Regions from separate parts of the Paenibacillus sp. ATY16 genome, predicted to be linked through region 1. Evidence: riboswitches for the same ligand, from Rfam matches in the RefSeq annotation. Region 1 holds a riboswitch; each other region holds the start of a gene.
What was found. Region 1 has a riboswitch for cyclic di-AMP ahead of CFI03_RS13600 (hypothetical protein). Riboswitches for the same ligand answer to the same signal wherever they lie in the genome.
Positions count from the first base shown of each region.

Region 2: linked by a shared signal. The riboswitch ahead of CFI03_RS04485 (hypothetical protein) and the one ahead of CFI03_RS13600 (hypothetical protein) in region 1 are both predicted to bind cyclic di-AMP.
Region 3: linked by a shared signal. The riboswitch ahead of CFI03_RS17875 (APC family permease) and the one ahead of CFI03_RS13600 (hypothetical protein) in region 1 are both predicted to bind cyclic di-AMP.

Region 1 covers NZ_NMOK02000023.1:165,496-173,207, forward strand. The annotation lists gene CFI03_RS13590 (ATP-binding protein) at 1-1,466, shown strand, start outside; gene CFI03_RS13595 (response regulator) at 1,453-2,154, shown strand; cyclic di-AMP (ydaO/yuaA leader) riboswitch at 2,329-2,492, shown strand; gene CFI03_RS13600 (hypothetical protein) at 2,498-2,908, shown strand; partial or broken gene CFI03_RS13605 (IS110 family RNA-guided transposase) at 3,198-4,453, shown strand; gene CFI03_RS13610 (PepSY-associated TM helix domain-containing protein) at 4,904-6,286, opposite strand; gene CFI03_RS13615 (FixH family protein) at 6,328-6,720, opposite strand; gene CFI03_RS13620 (hypothetical protein) at 6,909-7,496, opposite strand; gene CFI03_RS13625 (response regulator) at 7,681-7,712, opposite strand, start outside.
Region 2 covers NZ_NMOK02000004.1:314,852-322,563, forward strand. The annotation lists gene CFI03_RS04465 (histidine kinase) at 1-112, opposite strand, end outside; gene kdpC (potassium-transporting ATPase subunit KdpC) at 187-789, opposite strand; gene kdpB (potassium-transporting ATPase subunit KdpB) at 815-2,824, opposite strand; gene kdpA (potassium-transporting ATPase subunit KdpA) at 2,870-4,549, opposite strand; gene kdpF (K(+)-transporting ATPase subunit F) at 4,577-4,654, opposite strand; gene CFI03_RS04485 (hypothetical protein) at 4,796-5,215, opposite strand; cyclic di-AMP (ydaO/yuaA leader) riboswitch at 5,337-5,522, opposite strand; cyclic di-AMP (ydaO/yuaA leader) riboswitch at 5,625-5,819, opposite strand; gene rlmN (dual-specificity RNA methyltransferase RlmN) at 6,166-7,236, shown strand; gene CFI03_RS04495 (lysoplasmalogenase) at 7,266-7,712, opposite strand, start outside.
Region 3 covers NZ_NMOK02000027.1:28,932-36,643, forward strand. The annotation lists gene CFI03_RS17870 (Lrp/AsnC family transcriptional regulator) at 1-348, shown strand, start outside; gene CFI03_RS17875 (APC family permease) at 392-2,218, opposite strand; cyclic di-AMP (ydaO/yuaA leader) riboswitch at 2,371-2,563, opposite strand; gene bglX (beta-glucosidase BglX) at 2,857-5,019, opposite strand; gene CFI03_RS17885 (VOC family protein) at 5,664-6,065, shown strand; gene CFI03_RS17890 (PdaC/SigV domain-containing protein) at 6,157-7,272, shown strand; gene CFI03_RS17895 (S-layer homology domain-containing protein) at 7,455-7,712, opposite strand, start outside.

The sequences.
Region 1 (7,712 bases):
TACTTGAAATCGATTTGGTGAATATATCGCTGATCTATTTATTTCCGGTACTCATAAGCTCCGTGTTTTGGGGGTTCCGCCCCGCGATCTACTCGGCAATCGTAGCGGTGCTGGCGTTCGATTTTTTCTTCGTTCCGCCAGAGCTGAGCTTTACTGTAGAAGATTTGCGTTATCTCATTTCATTTTGTGTTTACTTGGCGGTAGCTGTGTTGATCTCCAGTCTGGCGGCAAGGCTAAAACAACAATTGCTTTATTCCAAACAAAAGGAAGCCCAAACCGCCTCCCTCTATGCGCTTAGCAGCCAGATGAGCGCTCTTACTGACATCCACGCATTGCTGGATAACGTTTCTCGTCACGTATCGCAAAACATAGGTGCGGAGAGTGCGATTTATTTGCCAGACGAACGGAACAAGTTAGTCCTGACGCACCGCTCAGACGCTCTTAGTGATTGGGGACAGAGCGAGGCAGAAACTGTCATTGCGATACTGGCATTCGAAGACGGCGAAGCGGCCGGATACGGGTCGAATATTTTAAGATACTCTCAAGGTTATTATCTTCCTTTGAAGACCGAAGACCGTATATACGGGGTGCTGGCGCTCAACATGAAGGAATTGAAAAGCGGGCTCAAGACCGAGCAGCATCAGATGCTGGAGGCGATCGGTGGTTTAGCGGCTAGCGCCATCGCTCGTGTGAAGCTAGCCGAAGAAGCCAAAATCGCTCATTTATCGGCTGAATCGGAACGTCTTCGTACGGCTATTTTGGATTCCGTATCTCATGAACTACGTACCCCGTTAGCGGCGATTATCGGCTCGTCAACCAGCTTGATCGAGAGCGATCACCTTTTCACCTCGGAGGATCGGATGGAACTGCTCACCACCATTCGGGATGGCGCGCTTCGCATGAATCGTCTGGTCATCAACCTGCTCAGCATGGTGCAGTTGGAAAGCGGTATGTTGCGTCTGAGAAATAATTGGTGCGACGTAGAGGATCTGATCGGGGTTACGCTGGCTCAAGTCAAAGATTTTCAGGAACATCGAGCGTTGCGCGTGCAGTTACCAGATAACACTCCTATGGTGATAGGCGATGAAGTGCTATTGGAGCAAATGTTAGTTAATATCGTCAGCAATGCGATTAAATACAGTCCGGATTACAGCAACATCGACATTAAGGTGTGGGAGGATAAAGATAACCTTCATATCTCCGTCTTCGATCAGGGAATCGGGCTCAGCGAAGACGAATACGTACGAATCTTCGAAAAATTTTATCGTGCCAACGCAACCAAGCAAGTGACCGGTACGGGATTGGGATTGGCCATTTGCCAAGGAATTGCAGAGCTTCACGGCGGATCAATCTCGGGTCGTCGCAATGAACCGCAAGGAACCGTGATGACAATTAATCTTCCCTTGAAAAAACGGCACGAAATGTATACTATACCTGAGGAAAAGGAGAGCGATGAATATGAATGAACTAGGAGCTCGCATACTAATCGTCGATGACGAACCGCAAATTCGCAAACTGCTTAAGGTGACTTTACACGCACATCAATATACGATGCACGAAGCGGCTACCGGAGAAGAAGGCGTCCGGCAGGCTTCCTTAATTCATCCGGATTTGATTGTTCTCGATTTGGGATTACCGGATATTTCCGGCATGGAGGTTCTTAGGCGCATACGGGAGTGGTCGAGCGCTCCTGTCATTGTACTTACTGCCAAGGATAGAGAAGAAGACAAGATCTTAGCTTTGGATAGCGGCGCTGACGATTACGTGACAAAACCTTTCGGCATGGGAGAATTGGTGGCTAGAATTCGCGTTGCTCTTAGGCATGTAGCTAAATCGGCCAATGAGCCGATTCTCAAAATAGGCGAGCTTACCCTTGATCTGGCTCAGCGAATCGTGGAATTGAATGGAGAGCGTTTAAAGTTAACGCCTACTGAATATGACCTTCTGAAGATACTTGCCTCAAACGCCGGGAGAGTGGTTACACAGCGTCAGTTACTGCAGCAAGTGTGGGGTAGTAATCATAGCGAGTCTGAAAGCCACTATCTACGGGTATATATCGGGCATTTGCGTAAAAAGCTGGAGGAAGATTCTACTCAACCGAAATTTATTGTAACCGAGCCGGGAATCGGCTATCGCTTTCTTTCCAGGGATTGAAATGAATAAAAGATTCAATGAGAACCAAATAGAATTCAGACAATATAACCTGTTTTATCCGTTTTCATTATCCGCCAACGCAAAATATGACGAAATGACACGCTAATTTATATATCGCAACATTTTACAGAACAACTAGATAGGCATATGATAAATGACAAGCCACCTACGGCTTAAATGTATTCGCTGAATGCTTCCAAAGGAAGCAGCGGGGGAACCAAATGGGATATGTCTTAAGAGATATGTTCAGGGGTGAATCCGGTAGTTCGCCTACCGGTAGGGCGACTCTCTCGTCCGAATCCGACAGCTAACCTCGTAAGCGATCAAAGGGAGAGATTGTGAAATGTCCGTTCAACTGCTTGACCCTGCGCCTGAGATCGAGAGTCGATTACAAGTCTTCTTAATCCGAGAATTGGAATTGTTCACCTGGTTCGATGATCGGATCAACGGCTATCGAATCGAACTGCACTTGTCAACAAACGCGGGTCAGTTAAGAAGCGAAGAATCTATTGACGCCCGGGAGAAGCCGGCGGATTGGTGTACTTGGTCCTATCGATTTAGAAGAATCGTAGACTCTAAGGAACCGCATTCCGTCGATTGGCTCAGGGAGCAGTTCCCAGAAAACAGCATTCAAAGCAGGCTTCTCTGCCAGGCATTTGGAAAATTGAACAGCACTCCTGCCTTCCTTCGCAATGATCTGGAAATCAAGTCCGATTTATTCAAAAAAGCATGCAGTTATATTAACCTATTCTAATATCTCATGATAAAAAGGAGCAGCCATATGGCATGCTCCTTTTTATCTGCTCTATCGTATAACAGGACAACAGTCGAATACTTGTATGCTTCCCCTATGGTAGGTAAAAAAATAAAATAAAACTGTCTTTGTAAGGGGAAGCATAATAATCTTCCGACTGCTGTCATTGTTGTTGAGCTAAAGTTCACCGAATTCCTGTAAAACGAATAATTTGGAGTTTGAACAAAGTACGATGGGGTTACGCACGAGGTCAAAAGCCTCAAAAAGCCCATCAGGAGGTCGCTCTACTATGCAGTTTAAGGCACAAGACAAGCAAAATCAACTCATTGAAAACATTACCGTTCATCACTTGGTCATTGGTGTAGATATCGCTCAAGAAGTCCATGTTGCCCGCGCTGTCAGCTTTCGCGGGATTACTTTGGGCACGCCACTCGAGTTTGGTAACCATCGTGAAGGGTTTAATCTGTTCGCACGCTGTATCCAAGATCTACTCAAATCCCACAAACTTAGCAGTGTCGTCGTTGGTATGGAACCTACCGGCCACTACTGGTTTAGCCTTGCAAGTTGGCTCCTCGATCAAGGTATAGAGCCCGTTCTGGTGAATCCTCATCTCGTCAAAAAGAACAAAGAAAACCGAGATAATACACCGTCTAAGAGCGATCATAAGGATGCACTCGTCATTGCAGACATGGTCAAAAACGGGTACTACTCCCCTGTTCGTTTCCATCCTGAAGACTACGAGGAATTGCGTATTCTAATGGCAAATCGAGAGACCATTACCAAACGACTGAACGCTGCGGTTAATCAGATTCATCGCTGGGTAGATATTGTTTTCCCTGAACTTCGCCAGGTCTTTAAAATCCTTACTTGCACCAGTGCAATTGCAACACTTAGGCTCTTCCCTCTGCCCAAAGAAATCAGTCGGTTAACTATGGAACAAGTCCTTTCCGGTTGGAAGCAATACGTAAAGCGTCATGCTGGTGTTAAACGTGCTGAATTGCTCATTTCACTTGCTAAAACCAGTGTGGGTACCACTCAGGCACTCCACGCGTACAAGCTTCATCTTGGTCAATTGCTCGAAGAATATGACCTGGTCCAACGCCAACTTCAACAAATTGAGCATGAGCTCCGAACCATTCTCGAGCGCATTCCTTATGCACAAAAACTCCTTGAAATACGGGGCATTCATGTAACAAATCTAGCTGGTATACTCGGTGAAGCTGGCGATTTAAGCGGCTATGCGCATGGGAATGCTTTACTTCGTCATGCTGGACTAAATCTAGCGGAGGCAAGCTCAGGGAAATGGCGAGGAAAGATGGTTCTCAGTAAACGCGGCCGGCCTCGCTTACGTCATTTTCTTTATCTCATGACCATGAGTATGGTCATGACATTAGAGCGGCACATCGTTTCAATGTAGAGGAAAAGAAACTGAAGAAGATGAAGTCCATCATGAAATTATGCGCTAAAGTAGCACGAATGCTCGTAGCTTTAGCTAAAAACAATACTTCATACGAACCGTTTAAGGTATTCCAACAAGCAGCTTAACAAAGTCTCACCAGCTGATGCATTCGCAGGATGACAAGATGCACGGAGTATCGGGAGATGTTCAACAAAAGGGCTCGGACCCGTTCCGTTTGAAAGACCGACCTCCACCCGTGGTTAGATGTGACGAAGGAATGAAAGAGCTATGATCCGTTGAGACATGGGAGTGAGAATCGCTAGGGCGAAGTGGAGACGTGCGTATTATGGAACAATATGGGTGATCCAAATTCACCTTTATTTCCGCATGCCCAGTTCCCCCATTTCCCAGCCACCGGCTAACCATTTATCCTTTCTTCAATTTAACTACAGGATGAAATCCTGCGAATTCATGAGCCTGAGTGAGGATAATGAATCATTTCGAGGGAGTTGAATGACCGTTTAGCATAATCAAACAGCAGCCTAATCGACTGCTGTCTAGCTACTCATTAAATTTGTTATAAGTCTACATAAGACTTAATTCAACCATGCCCGTAACTTTGGAATGCGTTGTACGATAAGCCAATCCACGATAAGAGCAGTTAAGAATGTAACACCTACTGGAGGGATTAAAACGGCGAGTACGATGATAATAACTGCCACTCCGCTTTGTAATTTGGGATTGACCGGCTTTGTCGGCGCGCCAATGCCGGAACCCTTTGGCCGGCGGCGCCACCACATGACGAGGCCGAGTATCGAAGAGGCGGCAATTGCCATGCATGCAAGCAAACATATAATCAGATTGAGAACGCCGAAATATTTACCCTCATGGAGGGAGATTCCGATCTCTATCCATTTTGCCATTGTGCCGTAGTCACTGTATCGTAAAGATGAAAGCACGTTTCCGCTGTACTGATCCACGTGAATTGTAGCTTCATCATAGACGTTTTTTGGCCACACAGATATTGTGTAGACCCCATTGTCGTCTTGTGGAAGCGCAACGCTATACCCGTCAACGATTTTTTCCTTCTGGGCAATCGCGAGTATATTTTCAATAGGCAATGATGGTACGCCACTCTCGCTTGAACGCGGAACAGGTAAGTTCTCGGCGGCCCATGGCACCTGCATAATGTCTTTGGTCGGAATCGTTGATTCAGGTCCGCCCCACATTACGCCTTCCGGGTAATTACTATCGAAGGATGTTGCCGCCTTGTCTATGTATTTTCCGGTGAATCCGGACCAAGGGAGTCCTGTGATAACAAGCATAATGATAACAATACTAAGCCAAAACATCGGCACCGCGTGGAGATCTCGAATCGTGGTTTTCCGGCCTTTGCGGAGCCGCGGCAACAATACACCCCATATTTTGCTCGCGCCTCTCGGCCACCATAAATAGAGACCTGTTACCATGAGTACGATCGCCCAGCAAGCTGATAATTCGATAAGCTTATCGCCAATGGAGTTGTCTCCGGCCATCAGGCTGCCATGAAAGTCCCTAATACGCTGAGTAAAGGTCTTTGACGGATCCAAAGACCCGACAATTGATCCATCATAAGGATTAACGAAGACGATACGGTCGCCCTCCACACTGGATATTCCGACCTCAGCAGTACGGTCTTTGGCAAAAGAAGGCTTATAGGAAGTCAGTTCGGCTTCTGGATACTCCTTCTTTACGGCTTCTAGTTGATAGGAAGGAGATAACACGGCGGTTTGCTGTGCCTTAATGCGATATAAATGATGATACATCGCGTCATCGATCTGATCTTTAAATAAATAAGCGCCGCCAGTAATGGCCAGTATAATGAGAAACGGCATAAATATGATGCCGGCATAGAAGTGCCATCGCCATATTCTGGCATACAAACCTCGGCGTACCGGCTGCTTCACCGGTGAACTCTGTTCTTTAGTAGCAAGTTCCATATTGACTACTCCCCTATTTTACTTTTTCTATGATTGACTGGTTAGAGCCGCAGGCTAATCTTTCTCTCAGAATTGTCTTTCTTCAGCGAAACAATTGCTCTCCAATCTCCGTTCATTGGAAGATAAACCTTGGTATGATATTGGCCTAATCCGCTCCTTTCCATTTGCTCTTTCATCTTATGATTCATCCCGTGCATCGACATGGAAAGATTAATTCGAACACGGTCGACATCTACCGGATTGCCTGCTGAATCTTTAATCTCCATTTTATATTCATGGGCGGTGGTATCGCCGCTGTTCGGAGTGTCCTGTATGGAGACGGTCAGATCATCCAGGAACGGACTTGATGACAGCTTAGTACCGCAGCCTGCAAGCAGGATGACCAACATTGAAAGGATTGCCGCTGCATACCGTCTAATCCGCTTATTCTTCATGATGTTTTATACCTTTGGCTAATAAATTCAGCATGGATCATTAAAGCTAACCCCTCACAAGTTGTATTTGAGAACAGTCTAGCATGGGGACAATCCCTAACACATGACTAGAAAGAGCTATATTATAGCTAGCCATGTCCAAATTTTGAACAGATCCATTTGAAATAAAAAAACCGCCCGAGAGCGGTTTAATCTTCCATTAACGGTATAGAAACATCATTAATACTGATCATTTCTTGCTGGATGACTTTATAAAGCAAACTCATACTTATGATAAGGATAAAATCCATAAACAAGATTGTTTGGGCAGGAAATTCTTGAAGAACCATAACCCCAAGCATAGCTCCCATCATTCCGCCCATTACTCCGGAAAGCATACCATCCATTACGGCAAGTATGCTGTAATAAAACCCAGAAATAATACCGAGAAGCATACCGAAGAGTACGCCAATAACAGTCGCATAGAACATATGATTCAGTAATATTCCTGCCACCGTACCGACAACGAGACTAGAATTCATAGTGACCGTCATCGCTGCCATCATTCCTAGCATTTTACTCACATGCGCTCCGTTTGTACGGGCCTGTATTACAAAAGCAATTAATACCAGTAAAACAAAAACGATGGAGGAAATGCCCGTATTAATCGTGAAAGCAGACAATCCCGAGGAACCAGGTGCCGTAACGCTATGATCATGCGCAGATACAGGAAGTGCAGGAATCATCATGACGCAGCCCATTATTCCCGCTATTACTTTACTCATCCATGATTTCACTATTCAATCATGCCCCTTACTGTCACCAGATTTTTATCCGCCTGTCACTGAACCATTATATTGTGCATCAAAATCATCTAGAATGGCTCGAAAGAGTTACTTCAACCTTACATTTTCCATAAAAATAACAGCCGCTCATCATGACGGCTGCTGTTATCTTAATTTATGCAATTTGATCAATACATTATTTATATCCTCTTTCGTAAGCATATCTCG
Region 2 (7,712 bases), on a different contig from region 1:
TTTTGCCGGCCCCGCTGACGGCACCGATATAAATTTTGAGCCGTCCGTGATGCAGCTTCGTTATGGCCTTCAGAAGCTCTTCGGGTGTTTTGCGGCGATAGCTGTCGTTCATGTTCGGTCATTCCTCCTCTCCGTAAACCTCGGGAAAGCCCCGTCTGCGCCACTTGCGGGCAGGCGGGCTTAACCTTACTTGCGGAGCTGGCTTAATTCGATGTTCAGCTCCAGCACATTCACGCGGGGATCGCCAAAGACGCCAAGATCCCGTCCGTCGGTATGCTTTTTCACCAGCTCTTTCAGAGTGTCCGCCGATAGACCGGTCAGCTTGCTGATGCGGGGGATTTGGACTTCGGCCGATGCCGGCGTAATATGCGGGTCAAGACCCGAGCCGGAGTTGGTAATCAGCGCAAGGGGAAGCTGGCTGACCGGGACGTCGGGATTGGCAGCCTGCCAGGCGGCAATCGAATCTTTGGTCCGCTGAAGCATGTCGGGATTCGAAGGCGCGTAGTTGTTGGAGCCGGATGCTTCCGCTTTATAGTCAATGCTGGATACCCGTCCTTGGAAATAAGCAGGGTCGGTGAAGCTTTGCCCGATCAAGGAGGAGCCGATGATCCGGCCGCTCGAATCCTTGATCATGCTGCCGTTCGCCTGATGGGGGAAGAGCAGCTGCGCAAGGCCCGTTGACACTAGCGGGTAAATAATGCCGCATAGCAGAATAAACGCGATACCGGCTCTTAAGGCAATCATAAAGAGAGAGCCGTTAGATCCCGATGAAGATGTGGAGTTCGTCATGATTATCTCATCCTTTCAGATCGGTCTAGATCCATACATGAACAAATAGGTCGATCAGCTTAATGCCGATGAACGGGGCAAGAACGCCGCCCAGTCCGTAGATCAGCAGGTTTTTGCTTAACAGCTTCGACGCGCTCATCGGTTTGTACTGCACCCCGCGCATAGCGAGCGGAATGAGCAGCGGAATGATGATCGCGTTAAAGATAAGCGCGGACAGAATGGCCGAAGAGGGCGAACCCAGCTTCATAATGTTCAGGGCGTCCATCTGAGGGATCGCGATCATAAACATGGCCGGTATGATGGCGAAATATTTCGCGATATCGTTCGCGATACTAAAAGTCGTCAGCGCGCCGCGAGTCATCAGGAGCTGCTTGCCGATGGCAACCACCTCGATAATTTTGGACGGGTCGGAATCCAGGTCGATCATATTGGCCGCTTCCTTCGCGGCTACGGTACCGCTGTTCATGGCAAGGCCAACGTCGGCCTGGGCAAGGGCCGGAGCGTCATTCGTTCCGTCGCCCGTCATGGCAACGAGGCTGCCCGCCGTCTGCTCGCGGCGGATCAGCGCGATTTTATCCTCCGGCTTGCTCTCCGCCACAAAATCATCCACACCGGCTTCGCGGGCAATCGTTGCGGCTGTCAGCGGGTTGTCGCCGGTACACATAATGGTCTTGATCCCCATGCGGCGAAGCTGATCGAATCTCTCCTGCATGCCCGGCTTCACGGTATCCTTCAAATAAATAATCCCATAAATGCGGCTATCAACCGCAACGGCGAGCGGCGTACCGCCAAGCACGGCAACTCCTTCGCCGGTAGCGTCGAGATCGGACGGGACGGTGCCGCCTTGGGAAGCTACCCATTTCTTCACGGCATCGACGGCGCCCTTGCGGACTTTCCGTCCGTCCGGAAGATCCAGACCGCTCATCCGGGTCTCGGCCGTAAACGCAATGACCTGCGCATTCTCGGCAAGCTGGGCCTGATAGCTCAGCTGTTTGCTCTTCATCAGCTCCAGGACGGAACGGCCCTCCGGCGTTTCGTCCTTGGCCGAGCTGACCGCCGCCCACTCGCCAAGCTCCTGAACGGTTACGCCTTTGACGGGCAGGAATTCGCTTGCCATCCGGTTGCCGTACGTGATGGTACCGGTCTTATCCAGAATCATCGTATTAATGTCGCCGGCTGCTTCTACCGCTTTGCCGGACATGGCCAGCACGTTAAACTGCGTCACCCGGTCCATGCCGGCGATCCCGATTGCTGAGAGCAGACCGCCGATGGTAGTCGGGATGAGACAGACCAGCAGGGCGATAAGCACCGGAATGTCAAGCTCTACGCCAACATATTTGGCGATTGGCGCAAGGGTAACCACAACGATCAGGAAGATCAGCGTCAGACTGGTAAGCAGCGTGTTCAGCGCCAGCTCGTTAGGCGTCTTTTGGCGTTTGGCGCCTTCAACCAGAGAGATCATGCGGTCGATAAACGATTCGCCGGGATCGCTCATAATGCGGACCTTGATCCGGTCGCTGACAACGCGGGTGCCGCCCGTTACCGAGCTGAAGTCGCCGCCGGCTTCCTTGATCACCGGTGCAGATTCGCCGGTGATTGCCGACTCGTCGACAGAGGCAAGGCCTTCGATAATTTCGCCGTCACCCGGAATCATCTCTCCTTCGGAGACAACGACGATATCGCCTTTGCGGAGCTCGGTTGACGATACCTGTTTTATGGTCTGGCCCGTAACTTTGTTTGCCGTAATGTCCTTTTTGCTCTTCTTGAGCGAGTCCGCCTGGGCTTTGCCCCGTCCTTCGGCCAGCGCTTCCGCGAAATTAGCGAACAGGACGGTGAACAGCAGGATCAGAAAGACCGTCAGATTGAACCCGAGTCGGCCCTCCGTTCCGAAATAGCCGGGGAAGATCGTCATTAGCAGGACGACAAGCGTGCCGACCTCAACGACAAACATGACGGGATTTCTCATCATGGTCAGCGGATTTAATTTCAGAAAGCTGTCCTTCACCGCGCGACTGATAATCGCCGAGGTCAGCATGGATTTACGTTGTGTGGTCACGGTTATTCACCTCATCCTTATCCGTTAGCGAATCGTTAAATACTCTGCGATAGGTCCAAGTACAACGGCAGGCAGGAACGTCAGCGCGCCGACAATAACGACGGTTCCTACTAGGATCCCGCCAAACAGCACGTTGTCCGTCCGGAATGTGCCGATCGTTTCCGGTACGGGCTTTTTGCGGACCAAGGATCCGGCTACAGCCAGCATGGCAATCATCGAAACATATCGTCCAAGCAGCATGACGACGCCGGTCGTCATGTTCCAGAACGGCGTATTGTCGGCAAGACCTTCAAAGCCGGAGCCGTTATTCGCAGCTGACGAGGTGTATTCATAGAGCACCTGCGAGATGCCGTGAAAGCCCGGATTCGTAATGGCACCCTGGCCAAGATCCGTCAGGAAAGCAATGGCGGTTGGCGCCAGAATAATAAACGGATGAACGAGAATCGCGATCGCAATCAGCTTCATTTCCTTGGGTTCGATTTTCCGCCCGAGAAACTCAGGTGTCCGACCGACCATTAGTCCCGCGATAAAGACGGCAAGAATCGCATACATCAGCATATTGACGAGGCCAACGCCTTTGCCGCCGAACACAACGTTCAGCATCATCTCCGCCAGCGGGACAAGACCGCCGATTGGGGTCAGCGTATCATGCATGTTGTTGACCGAACCGGTAGTAGCCGCCGTTGTCACCGCCGTAAAGAGGGAGGACTGGGCAATGCCGAACCGGACTTCCTTGCCTTCCATGCTGCCTTGCGAGGCGTCTACGCCAAGGTTGTTCAGTACCGGATTGCCATGCAGCTCAGCCGTGTAGACCGTTGCAAGGAATACCAGGAACAGCGACATCATCGCGCCAAACACAACCCAGCCTTGCTTGCGGTTTCCCGCGAACCGGCCGTATACGTAGGGAAGGCAAGCAGGCAGCGCCCACATGGACAAAATCTCGATCACGTTCGTCAGCGGGCTTGGATTCTCGAATGGATGCGCCGAGTTGGCGCCCATAAAGCCGCCGCCGTTGGTACCCAAATGCTTAATCGATTCCAGCGAAGCAACCGGCCCGATGGCGATGCTCTGCGTTGCGCCTTCCAGCGTTGTTGCCGTTACGTTAGGCTGCAGCGTCTGCGGCACGTGAAGAGCCACGAGTACCAGCGTAATAAGCGTTGCGAGCGGCAGGAAAATCCGCGTGTGGGATTTCACGAAGTCGGTAAAAAAATTGCCGATTGTGCTGCCTCTGCTCGTTAAGCCGCGGATAAAAGCAATCGCAACCGAGAAACCGGTAGCCGCCGAGGTAAACATCATCATCATGATGACGGCCATCTGCGAGAAATAGGACAGCCCCGTTTCGCCGCTGTAATGCTGCAGGTTCGTATTCGTAATAAAGCTGATGACGGTATTGAACGACAGCGTTTCTTCCATAGCGCCGATGCCGTTTGGATTGCCAGGAAGGCTGCCCTGCAGCCGCAGAATCAGATAACTGAGCGCGACGAGCACGATATTCGTAAGAAGGAAGCTTAACGCGTACTTTTTCCAAGTCATGCCGTCACGGGATTTCAGCCCGATGACTTTATAGATGAACCGTTCTATGCCGCCGAATAAACGGTCGGTCCGGTTCGGTTGATCCGAGTACACGTGGTACACGTAGGTTCCGAGCGGTTTGACGAGCAGTACGAGCACGCCAATCACGATAATGAGCTGTAAAATATCCATTGTGGCCTCCCAGCGATCGATAAGGTTTTAGAATTTCTCCGGATTGATCAAGGCGTAAATCAAGTAAAGAAAAAGAAACAGGGCAAGCACTAACGTGACGATCATCGCTTATCCTCCTCTTGAATAGCCCGGTCGCACCATTGCATAAAGCCGGCGAAAAGTACGAATATCGCTGCCAGAAGCAGCACCATATAGATATCCTGCATAGCAAATTCCTCCTAAAAGAATGGCGAATAACTTTCGACCTTACCGATTATCTTGGCTCGCCATGAGGTCGTTTATGATTAAAAAGGAAGTATCCGCATGGCTGGAATGAATAACGTAATTGGCGCCCATCCCTTTATAGATCAGACGGGGATTCGCGCTGTCCGTAACGACGCAGATCGATTTGGATGTCCAGCTGCGGCAGATCTGGATATAACGGCAGCACAGATTCAAGCTTCTTTCGAATAAAAAGATCCGTCCGACGGGCAGCTCCGGAACACGCCAGGTGGCTTCATCGGTTGTATTAATGACGATGATCGTGGATACGCCAAGCTCCAGCATCCGCTCGTATTCGGTCTTGTTGTTCACGATGGCGGCAAACGGGATATGCCGGCGCAGCAGCTGTTTAATGAAATCCTCGCCCTGCACGTTGGGTGCGGAGACGAGTATATAATCGTCCATGGTTTACGCTCCTCTTTTCGTTAGAGGAATCAACGACAAACAAAAAAGCCGCGGAAGAGGGACTCTTCACGCGGCTTATAAGCGCAGCAGAAAATAAACCGCGCCTATATTCACGATCATCGTTGCCTCTCTTGGTACGCTGACGAAGTTAGCTGACGGATTCGGGCGTAAGAGTCGCCCTACGCCGATGCCGCGCGTCCCGCGCTGCTTCGGCGATTCACCCCGTGGACAAGCTGGCTGTATGGAACAGCCGCCCGTCCGATTGGTTCCCCCGTTCCCCGCGAAGGGGATTAAGCGATAAAGACAGTTGATTAAAAATGGCATGAGAAAAAGCCGCAGAGGAAAGATCCCCGCGGCCTTTAAAGGTCACAAGATCACATCATCCTCTCTACTTGGAAAATGCCCTGCCTTGAGCATTTTCATCGCTTACGAGGTTAGCTGACGGATTCGGACGGTGAGAGTCGCCCTACCGGGTTCGGCCGCGCGCAGCCTTTTCCCGGATTCACCCCGGATAAGCATGCCGCGCCGGCTCTCACACCGTTGCCATGCCGCTTATCGATTGGTTCCCCCGTTTCCCTTAACGGAAACTCAGCGATTGTTGCATTTGCTGAATCGTATATTACGCCTGACGGCCGAAGTTGTAAATGAACCGTAGAGGCGGCATATTGTCTAATTTTGACAAGGAGTTTGGTTAGAGCGTTTACATTTGGAGGTAACTCTACCATGCTCTTTCTTGGACCTTATATCTCCCGAATGCTGCAATTCGTTGTGAAACTTAGGTGTATGCCAAGCCTAAATTGGTTTATCCGGGTTGCCAGATAAGAGGGCGGAATGAGCGTATTCTGGAACGATTGGACTTTTTCGCCCCTTGTTTTCGTCAGCTAATTTTGGGACAATAGGAGCAGTATGCGGTTTTGTTTTGGCCGCGTTTCACGAAAAGAGGAAAAACGATGAGTACACCATCCATTTACGGATTTACATTAGATCAATTAACGGCTTGGCTTGGCGAGCGCGGGCATAAAAAATTCCGGGCGACGCAGGTATGGGAATACTTGTACCGGAAGCGGGTTACGAGCTTTGCGGATATGACGGATGTTCATCCGGACTGCGTGAAGCTGCTGGAGGAGAACTTTGCGATCCAGACGCTGGTCGAGCATACGAAGCAGGTGTCGAAGGACGGTACCGTCAAGCTGCTGCTTAAATTGGATGACGGCAACCTGATCGAGACGGTAATGATGCGCCATAAGTTCGGCTTGTCGGTCTGCGTAACCACGCAGGTGGGCTGCAACATCGGCTGCAGCTTCTGCGCCAGCGGCCTGCTGAAGAAGAGCAGGGATCTGACAAGCGGCGAGATTGTCGAGCAGATTATGAAGATTCAGCTCCATCTTGACGAAGCAGGCCAAGGCGAGAAGGTCAGCCATATCGTTGTCATGGGCATCGGCGAGCCGTTTGATAACTTTATTCACCTGAACGACTTCCTTACAACGGTCAAGGATCATAAAGGTCTGGCTATCGGACCACGCCATATTACGGTATCGACAAGCGGTCTCGCGGACAAAATCAGGGAGTTTGCCGACAAGGATCAAGGGGTTAACCTCGCTGTATCGCTGCATGCGCCTAATAACGAGCTGCGGACGCGGATTATGAAGATCAACCGCGCGATTCCGATCGAGAAGCTGATGGATGCGATCGATTATTATCTGGAGCGGACGAACCGCCGCATTACGCTGGAATATATTTTGCTCAAGGACGTCAACGACCAGCCGGAGCATGCGCTTGAGCTTGCCGAGCTGGTGGGCGACCGCCGCCGCTCCCTCGTGAACGTGAACCTGATTCCTTACAATCCGGTTGACGAGCATAGCCAATACCAGCGCAGCGAGAACGATTCCATAAAGGGCTTCTACGATACGCTCAAAAAACAAGACGTCAGCGTCAGCGTCCGCCTCGAGCATGGCGCCGACATCGACGCGGCTTGCGGCCAGCTGCGCAGCAAGCAGATGAACAAGGAAAAAGCCGGATAACAACCTGACCGGCATAATCAAAGCCATGATCAGAGGATCATGGCTTTTTGCTTGGGAGCGGTGCGGCTCCGGTATCCGATGCAGGTGGCGATGCAGAATTGGGCGGCATAATAAGTGGTCATAATGAGCACGTCTGACCCGGCAATATCCGAAATAAACTTATTCCAGGCGAGAATGGAGTCGGAAGCCATAAAGAGCAGGGCGCCCGCAATCGCCCATGCGTTGCAGGACATCATAGCCGACCAGCCCATCAGCGAAATGGCCGTTACATAGACAAGAACGGGGATTCTCAGAGCGTCGTCCTCCGATTTCGCAAGCGCATCAAGCAGCTCGTAGCCCATATAGACGGCATAAGCACCGATTGGAACGATCGTTACGAGCCGCCAGAAGGAAAACTTCCATTGCCCGAAAAATCCGCTTAAATAAAACAAATGGCCGATCAAAAAGGCGGACAGTCCCACGACGAAGTTACCCAG
Region 3 (7,712 bases), on a different contig from region 1:
GCGATCCAGAAGCGCGTGGATGCGATGGTGAATAACGGAATTATCGAGAACTTTACCGTACGGTTAAACACAACCAAGCTTGGCAAATCCATCTCCGCTTTTTTCGAAGTTGAGGTTGAGCCTCGATTCGTAGAGCAAGCCGGGGCACTGTTATCGGAGGAACCGGAAGTGATCAGCATCTATCAGATGACGGGACCAAGCTCGCTGCATATGCATGCGCTGCTGAAGGACGAGGAGGCGCTGGAGCATTTTTTGTTCAAAAAAATCTATGTGCTTGAAGGGATCGTAAACGTCAACACCCATATGGTTATCAAACGCTTTAAGCAAGGAACGGGGCTTGAGCTGTAGGCAGCAAAAAAAGCCTCGGTTCCGACTGGACCGAGGCTTCTCGCTATTTTTTCAAATGGTAAGGCACGGTGGTGATGATGACATCCTTGCGGTACAGCAGCTGGGCACGAAGCATCAGGCTCGTTTGGTTATGCAAAATGTTGTGCCAGCCCTTCTTCGGAATAAACTGCGGAATAATGACGGTTACCTGGTAATTGTTCTCGCTCGCCTTGCGCTGCACGGTATCAATAAACTTAAAGAGCGGATTCGTAATCGACCGGTACGGAGAATGCAAAGTTACGAGCCGGACATCCGGCATGAACTTCTCCCACTTCTCTTCGAAGACCGCCTCATCCTCTTTCTCGAAAGGAACATAAACGGCAATAATCTGTTCGGCCTTCAGCGACTTGGCATACATAATCGAATGCTCAACCACATGCGTAATCCCCGATACCGGCAAAATCATTACGTTGCCTACGATCGGCATCACGGGTTCGCAGGTCGCCAGGCGAAGCTGCTCGCCAACCGCTTCATAGTGCTTCTTGATCCGGTGGAACACGAAAATAATGAGCGGCAGGAAAATCAGAATCGACCATACCTGCTCGAACTTCGTCAGGAAGAACATCATCGTTACGATAAAGCTGATCAAGGCGCCAATCGAGTTAATGATGAACTTGCCAACCCAGCCCTTCGGCCTTTGGCGGAACCATTTGACCAACATCCCCGTCTGCGACAGAGTGAACGGGATAAATACGCCAACCGCGTACAGCGGAATGAGATGCTCGGTCTTGCCCTGGAACGCCACGATCAGGATGATGGACAGAACCCCCAAGCTGATAATGCCGTTCGAGTAACCGAGACGGTCACCTCGTGCCGTAAACATTCTCGGGATGAATTTATCCTTCGCCAGGTTAACCGCAAGCAGCGGGAAGGCGGAATAACCGGTGTTGGCCGCCAGGATCAAGATAAGGGCCGTTGTACCCTGGATAAAATAATACATCGTATGACGTCCGAATATCCCCTCGGCAATCTGCGATACAACCGTCACGTCTTCCTTCGGAGAGACGCCGTAGTAGTAAGCAAGGAACACGATGCCGGAGAACAGGATCGAGAGCAGGGCGCCCATCGCTAATAACGTCTTGGCCGCATTATTCGGCGCCGGATCCTTAAAGTTCGGGATGGCATTCGAAATCGCTTCAACCCCGGTCAGGGCCGAGCTGCCGGATGCAAACGCACGGAGCAGCAGGAACAGGCTGATGCCCGCAACCGGCGTGCCTAACGAAGTGTGAAGCGTAGGGGATACGTCGCCTGCAGCGATTCTATACAAGCCTACAAGGACCATGACAACAATCGCCAGCACAAACAAGTAAACGGGATAAGCAAGGATAGACGCCGATTCCGTCACGCCCCGCAGGTTTAATATCGTAATAAAAAGGACAAACAGGATAGAGATTAGTACCGAATGCTCGTGCAGGCTTGGAAAAGCGGACGTGATCGCGTCCGTACCCGCCGACACGCTTACCGCTACGGTCAATATATAATCGACCAACAGGGCGCCGCCGGATATGAGGCCCGGGAATACACCGAGATTTTCTTTCGATACGACATAAGCTCCCCCGCCATGCGGGTAGGCAAATATGATTTGCCGGTAAGACAGGATAAGTGCCGTTAATAAGACCAGCACCCCGACACCAATCGGAATCGAATACCAAAACGCCGCTGCGCTAACGGTCATCAAGACGAGCAAAATCTGCTCTGGCCCGTATGCAACGGATGATAAGGCATCCGAGGACAGGATCGCAAGCGCCTTCGTCTTAATGAGCTTCTGTTCCCCTAATTCCGTGGACTTGAGGGGACGCCCGATCAGTAATCTTTTGATAAGAGTAAACACACAGGTCACCGCCAACGTTGAAGTTAAACATCTAATACCTGGATACTTGGCTACTCAAACACTTATCAGTGCTAATGTAACCACTTTTGCTTTTTTCTACGCACAGAAAAAAACCGCAGAGTATCCTCCCGCGGCCCGTAAATAACCGAAGTTCACCCTCTCTATCAACGCTTACAAGGTTAGCTGACGGATTCGGGCGTTTAGAGTCGCCCTACAGCTTGCTGCCGCAATCCTATAATGCGGCCGGCATGCCGATTCACCCCGGCGACAAGCATGCACTCTCCTGCCTATCGCAATTGGTTCCCCTGCTCTCCGTTTCTAACGGAAACTCAGCGAATATGAACATATGAAGTTTTGCAGATTTGATCATAGACCCGTTCCCCCATTTCTGTAAACTGCGATATAAACGCGAAAAAGGGCAGATTAGTCTGTTTTCCATTCATGAATGCGGATACATAATTGGCTGGCTCTCGGAATGTCCCAAATAAACCGCCATGCTTCCTTTTACCGTGCAATCGGTAGATAATCCCTGATATAACAGTGGAGATTGGCTATTACCTGACGGGCATGCTCTATTAAAGTCGCTGTAAGCAAAAAAAGCGCGAACCTGCCTGTGGCCGGCTTGCGCTTTTTTGTTTTTATTTCGTAAGGCGGAACGATTTCGCTTCCGCATCGCGGCTGTTAGGGCCTACAAAGACATGGAATTCGCCTGCATCGCTCTTCAATTGCAGATCCGCATGGTAATAACGAAGCTGCTCCTCGGTAATCTCGAACGTCACCGTCCTCGTCTCGCCCGGCTGGATAGCGAGCTTGCGGAAGCCCTTCAGCTCCTTCAGCGGAAGGACAACCTCGCCGGCAAGATCGCGTACGTATAGCTGGACAACCTCTTCGCCGGCAGAAGCTCCCGAGTTTGTCACGTCAACCGATACCCGAAGCGTATCTCCTGCGTTCATAACGTCCGTCGATAGGGTGGCCTCGCTGTACGAGAAGCTCGTATAGCTCAGACCGTAGCCAAACGGCAGAAGCGGCGCATTCGGCATGTCCAGATATTTCGAGACGTAACGCTCATTCGCATTCTGAGGCGTAAGAGGACGTCCGGTATTGTAGTTGTTGTAGTACACCGGGACTTGGCCAACGGAATAAGGGAAAGACATGGTCAGACGTCCTGACGGGTTCACGTCGCCGAACAGCACATCCGCGATCGCATTGCCGCCTTCCGTACCCGGGAACCAAACCTCGAGCAGCGCATCCGCCTCTTCGATAACGCCATGCAGGTCAAGCGGTCTGCCGTTGAACAGCACCACCACGATTGGCTTGCCAAGCGGCTTCAGCTTCCGAATAAGCTCTAGCTGCGCCTCTGGCAGACGGATGTCGCCGCGGCTTCCCGCTTCCCCGCTCATCTCGGAGCTTTCGCCCAGCGCCAGTACGATTACGTCGGCTTGCGATGCCGCTGCGACCGCTTCCTGAAGCTGCTCCTCGGTCACGGTGTCGATGTCGGAGCCTTTCGCTACCGCAACGATATCCGCAGCCTTATGGGCAGATAGACCCGCATGCAGCTGCACCGTTTCCTCTTGCTTGCCCCAGATCGACCAAGGGCCTAGAATATCCCCGCTTTCCGCAAACGGTCCGATAAGCGCAAGCTTTTGCCCGCTGCGGAGAGGAAGCGCCTGCTGTTCGTTCTTCAGCAGCACGAAGGACTTGGCCGCGATCTCGCGTGCCGCAGCCCGGTGGTCGGGCGATAGCAGCACTTCCTTCTCCCGTTCTTCGCTTGCGGCGCGGTACGGGTTCTCGAAGAGACCCAGCTTGTCCTTCAGCTTCAGAATACGGAGCACAGACTCGTCAATCAGCTTGACATCCACTTCGCCTGCTTCCACAAGCTCCTTCAAATGGTTCGCATAGTGGGAGGTCATCATTTCCATATCGACGCCGGCTTCAATCGCCTTCAGCGCGGCTTCCTTGCCGTCCGCCGCAACGCCATGCGGAATCATCTCGCCTACCGCGCCCCAGTCAGAGATCAGCATGCCGTCAAAGCCCCACTCGTCGCGAAGCAGGTTCCGCATCAGCCACTTGTTGCCGGTGGCCGGGATGCCGTCAACCGTGTTGAAGGCCGTCATCACCATCTCGCAGCCCTCGTCCAGCGCGGCTTTATAAGCCGGCAGATAGGACTCGCGAAGCTGTCTTTCCGACATGTTGACGGTGTTGTAATCGCGTCCGCCTTCCGCTGCGCCGTAAGCGGCAAAATGCTTCACGCATGCGGCAACGCGGTCCATATCGCCTGCCAGGTCATCGCCTTGGAAGCCGCGGACGAAGGCACGCGCATATTCGCTGTTCAGGTATGGATCTTCGCCTGTCGACTCCATCACACGGCCCCAACGCGGGTCGCGGACGAGATCCACCATCGGCGCAAACGTCACGTGGATGCCCGTAACGGCCGATTCCTTCGCTGCAATCGCGGCGCTTTTTTCCGCCAGCTCCAGGTCCCAGGTACTGCCGATCGCCAGCGTCACCGGGAAAATCGTACGGTAGCCGTGGATAATATCCGCCATAAGAAGCAGAGGAATGCCAAGGCGGCTGTTCTCCATGTATTTTTTCTGCAGAGCTATCGTTTCCTTCGCGCCTACGGCACTCAGCACGGATCCTGCATTGTTCACCATATTTTCCGTAACGCCCATCCAGGCCAGCGGACCCGTCAGGTTAGCGTCATCTTCGCTGAGAAAATTAGGAGTAAGCTGCATCAGCTGAAAAATCTTTTCTTCCAGCGTCATTTGCTCAAGTAGAGCTGTCATTGATTGTTTCGTCACGTGGACAAACCCTCCATTTGAATCGGATGATTTCTTGTTCTCTTCCATTATACCGATTGCCGCCGGACAGCAATATGTCGGGAATAGCCGAAAAACTCTACAATCTGGCTGTGTGCTGCTGAACTGATGAGTTTGGCGGGCATTATCGCTGCGCAAAAGGCATGCTCCTTCGATCGCTGTTGTACCCTGATTTCCTCGAATATACCGTTATAGCGGTTGAAATCCGGGTACAAAGGCGAGCGCTGCGCTTCTCAGCGAGCATGCCTTCCGCTCCGCTCCGGCCCTGCCGCTCTTCAGCCGTTCAATCTGCCAAGGCCTGATTGCATTTAATGCAGGATAATCGCCGCTTTCGCGCTGCCTGCTCAAGTTATGCTGTATAGAATGCAGTATATTGGCCCTCCTCGGGGGCTTTTTGAACCAATTAGGCCGATTATCCTGCATTCCGTGCAGCGTACATCCTAGCAATGACCCTTCGAGGCTAATTATCCTGCATTCCGTGCAACGTAGTCGAAACGAAATTCCTTACTAACCTATTCATTCAGCCACTAACCGGCAAGTCCATTTCTTATATTGCTCCAATTCAAGGCCCATTGTATGATCTTAATATAATTGTATTTTTATTCCATACGTTTGGGGAGGGTAAAATGAGCGAGTTAACAGCAGCAAAAGCCAAGATAACGGGTTCATCTATCGTTTTGCTGGTTAAAGATATACAAGAGGCCTCATCGTTCTACCTCAATCTCGGTTTTACTTATGAAGAGATTGGCGGACATGTCCATGTAACAAGAGAAAATATAACCTTTATTCTGCACCCTGCCGTAAACAAGGATGACGTGCGGCCAAATTCCGCGGTGCAAGGCGGCTTATATTTCGATGCTTTTGCTTACACGGATGCCGTGGACCTGCTCGCGGAAGAGTGCCTGTCTAAAGCTGTCGAGTTTGTTAACGGCCCTAACTACTCGGAGCATTGGAGCGAATTTACCATTAAAGACGCCGATGGATACCGGATCGCTTTCGGAGGAGGAGTCTCCGGCCGGCCGGAATAAAAATTTAGTTTAGCAATGAAACTTTTCGATACCCTTAACCGTCTACTTGGTGACTTCAATTCCCGAATTGATAACTAGGAGGCCACCCATCATGAAAAAACCTTTTAAAATGCTTACCATTGCCGTTGCCGGCTCCTGCCTGCTTGCCTTTACTCCCGCGCTGGCCATGGCAGCTGAATCCACCGCCGTACCCGTTGCCGTGACTGCCGAACCGATTACAGCCGTGCCAATAAGCGCAGTGCTTCCCGATACGCAAGCCGTTAAAGTAACAACGAAAGTGATTGAGGAATCCTCCGATCTGCTTACCGTAAAAATCTCCGTTCCCGTCATCAGCGGTATGCTTGATACTTCCTATCAAGATAAATTAAACGCCAGCATCGAGGAAAAAGCGACGAAGGAAATCAACAAGCTGAAAGCTCTCGCTGCAGATGACAAAAAGTCCGCGCAGGAGAACGATTATCCGTTCCGCGCTTACGAACTCAATGTAACCTATGAGCTAAAAGCCGACGGCAGCACGGCCGCGAAGGGCATTGTCTCCTTCACCGTGTCCACCTATGAGTACACCGGCGGCGCTCACGGCGGCACTGCCGTAGAGGGCTACAATATCGTAAATAGCCAGCAGGCTGCCGAGCTGACGCTAGAGCAGGCGCTTGGCGACGGCGGCTTTGCGGCAGCCAACAGCGCGGTGCGTTACGCCATCAGCAAAAACCCGGATAACTTCTTCCCGGACGCTATGACAACGTTCAAAATCGATGCCGATCATACTTACTTCGTGGATAACAAAGGTAACGTGAATCTGGTGTTCCAGCAATATGAGATTGCGCCTTATGCCGGCGGCATCATCAACATTCCGGTGGATGCGACCACTTCGGTTGGCCCAACTTTAACCTTGTCAACCAAGGATTTGACGGCCGGTCCGAACGGAGCCCATTACATTCCGTTTCGTAAAGCTGCGGAAGCGCTGGGCTACAAGGTAAAATGGAGCAACAAGACGCAAAGCGCTGAAATTTCCCGCGATGCGCAATGGACATCCGTAACCGTAGGCAAAAACAGCTACACCATTAATAAAATGGCTCCGGTTCAGCTGTTTGCCGCGCCTAAACTAATAAAAGGCTCGCTCTATGTGCCGGATGAATTTTTCAGCAAAATTCTTCACCTCGAGATGAAGAACAATACGACCGATAATTCGGTAACGATCAAAGGGTAGTTTGTACCGATATCGCGGAGCTGATCTACAATGCTCCAAGCAAAGGGCTGTCTCATTGAGACAGCCCTTTGCTTTGCTTCTTAGCGTACTTACATTGGATTCACTCCAGTGAAATCGGACTGAAAGGCGCACATTTTACGACGACAAAGACACCGCGGACTGCATCCACGGTGTCTTTGCGTCTAATAAAGCTCGTTATACAACAAATGAAGAACCTTAGCCGCCTCGGCGCGGGTCAAGTTGTTCTGAGGGGTCAGGTAACCGTTGCTGCCGTTAATGATGCCCGAAGCAATCAACTTCTCTACGCTTGGCTTCGCGTAAACCGCTACCTTGGCGGCATCCTTGTAGCCGGATAGCGCTGCCGACTCCTTGAGCGGATGACCCGCTGCCGTGAAGGCACGGTCGAGCAGCACCATCATATCCTGACGGGAGATCGACGC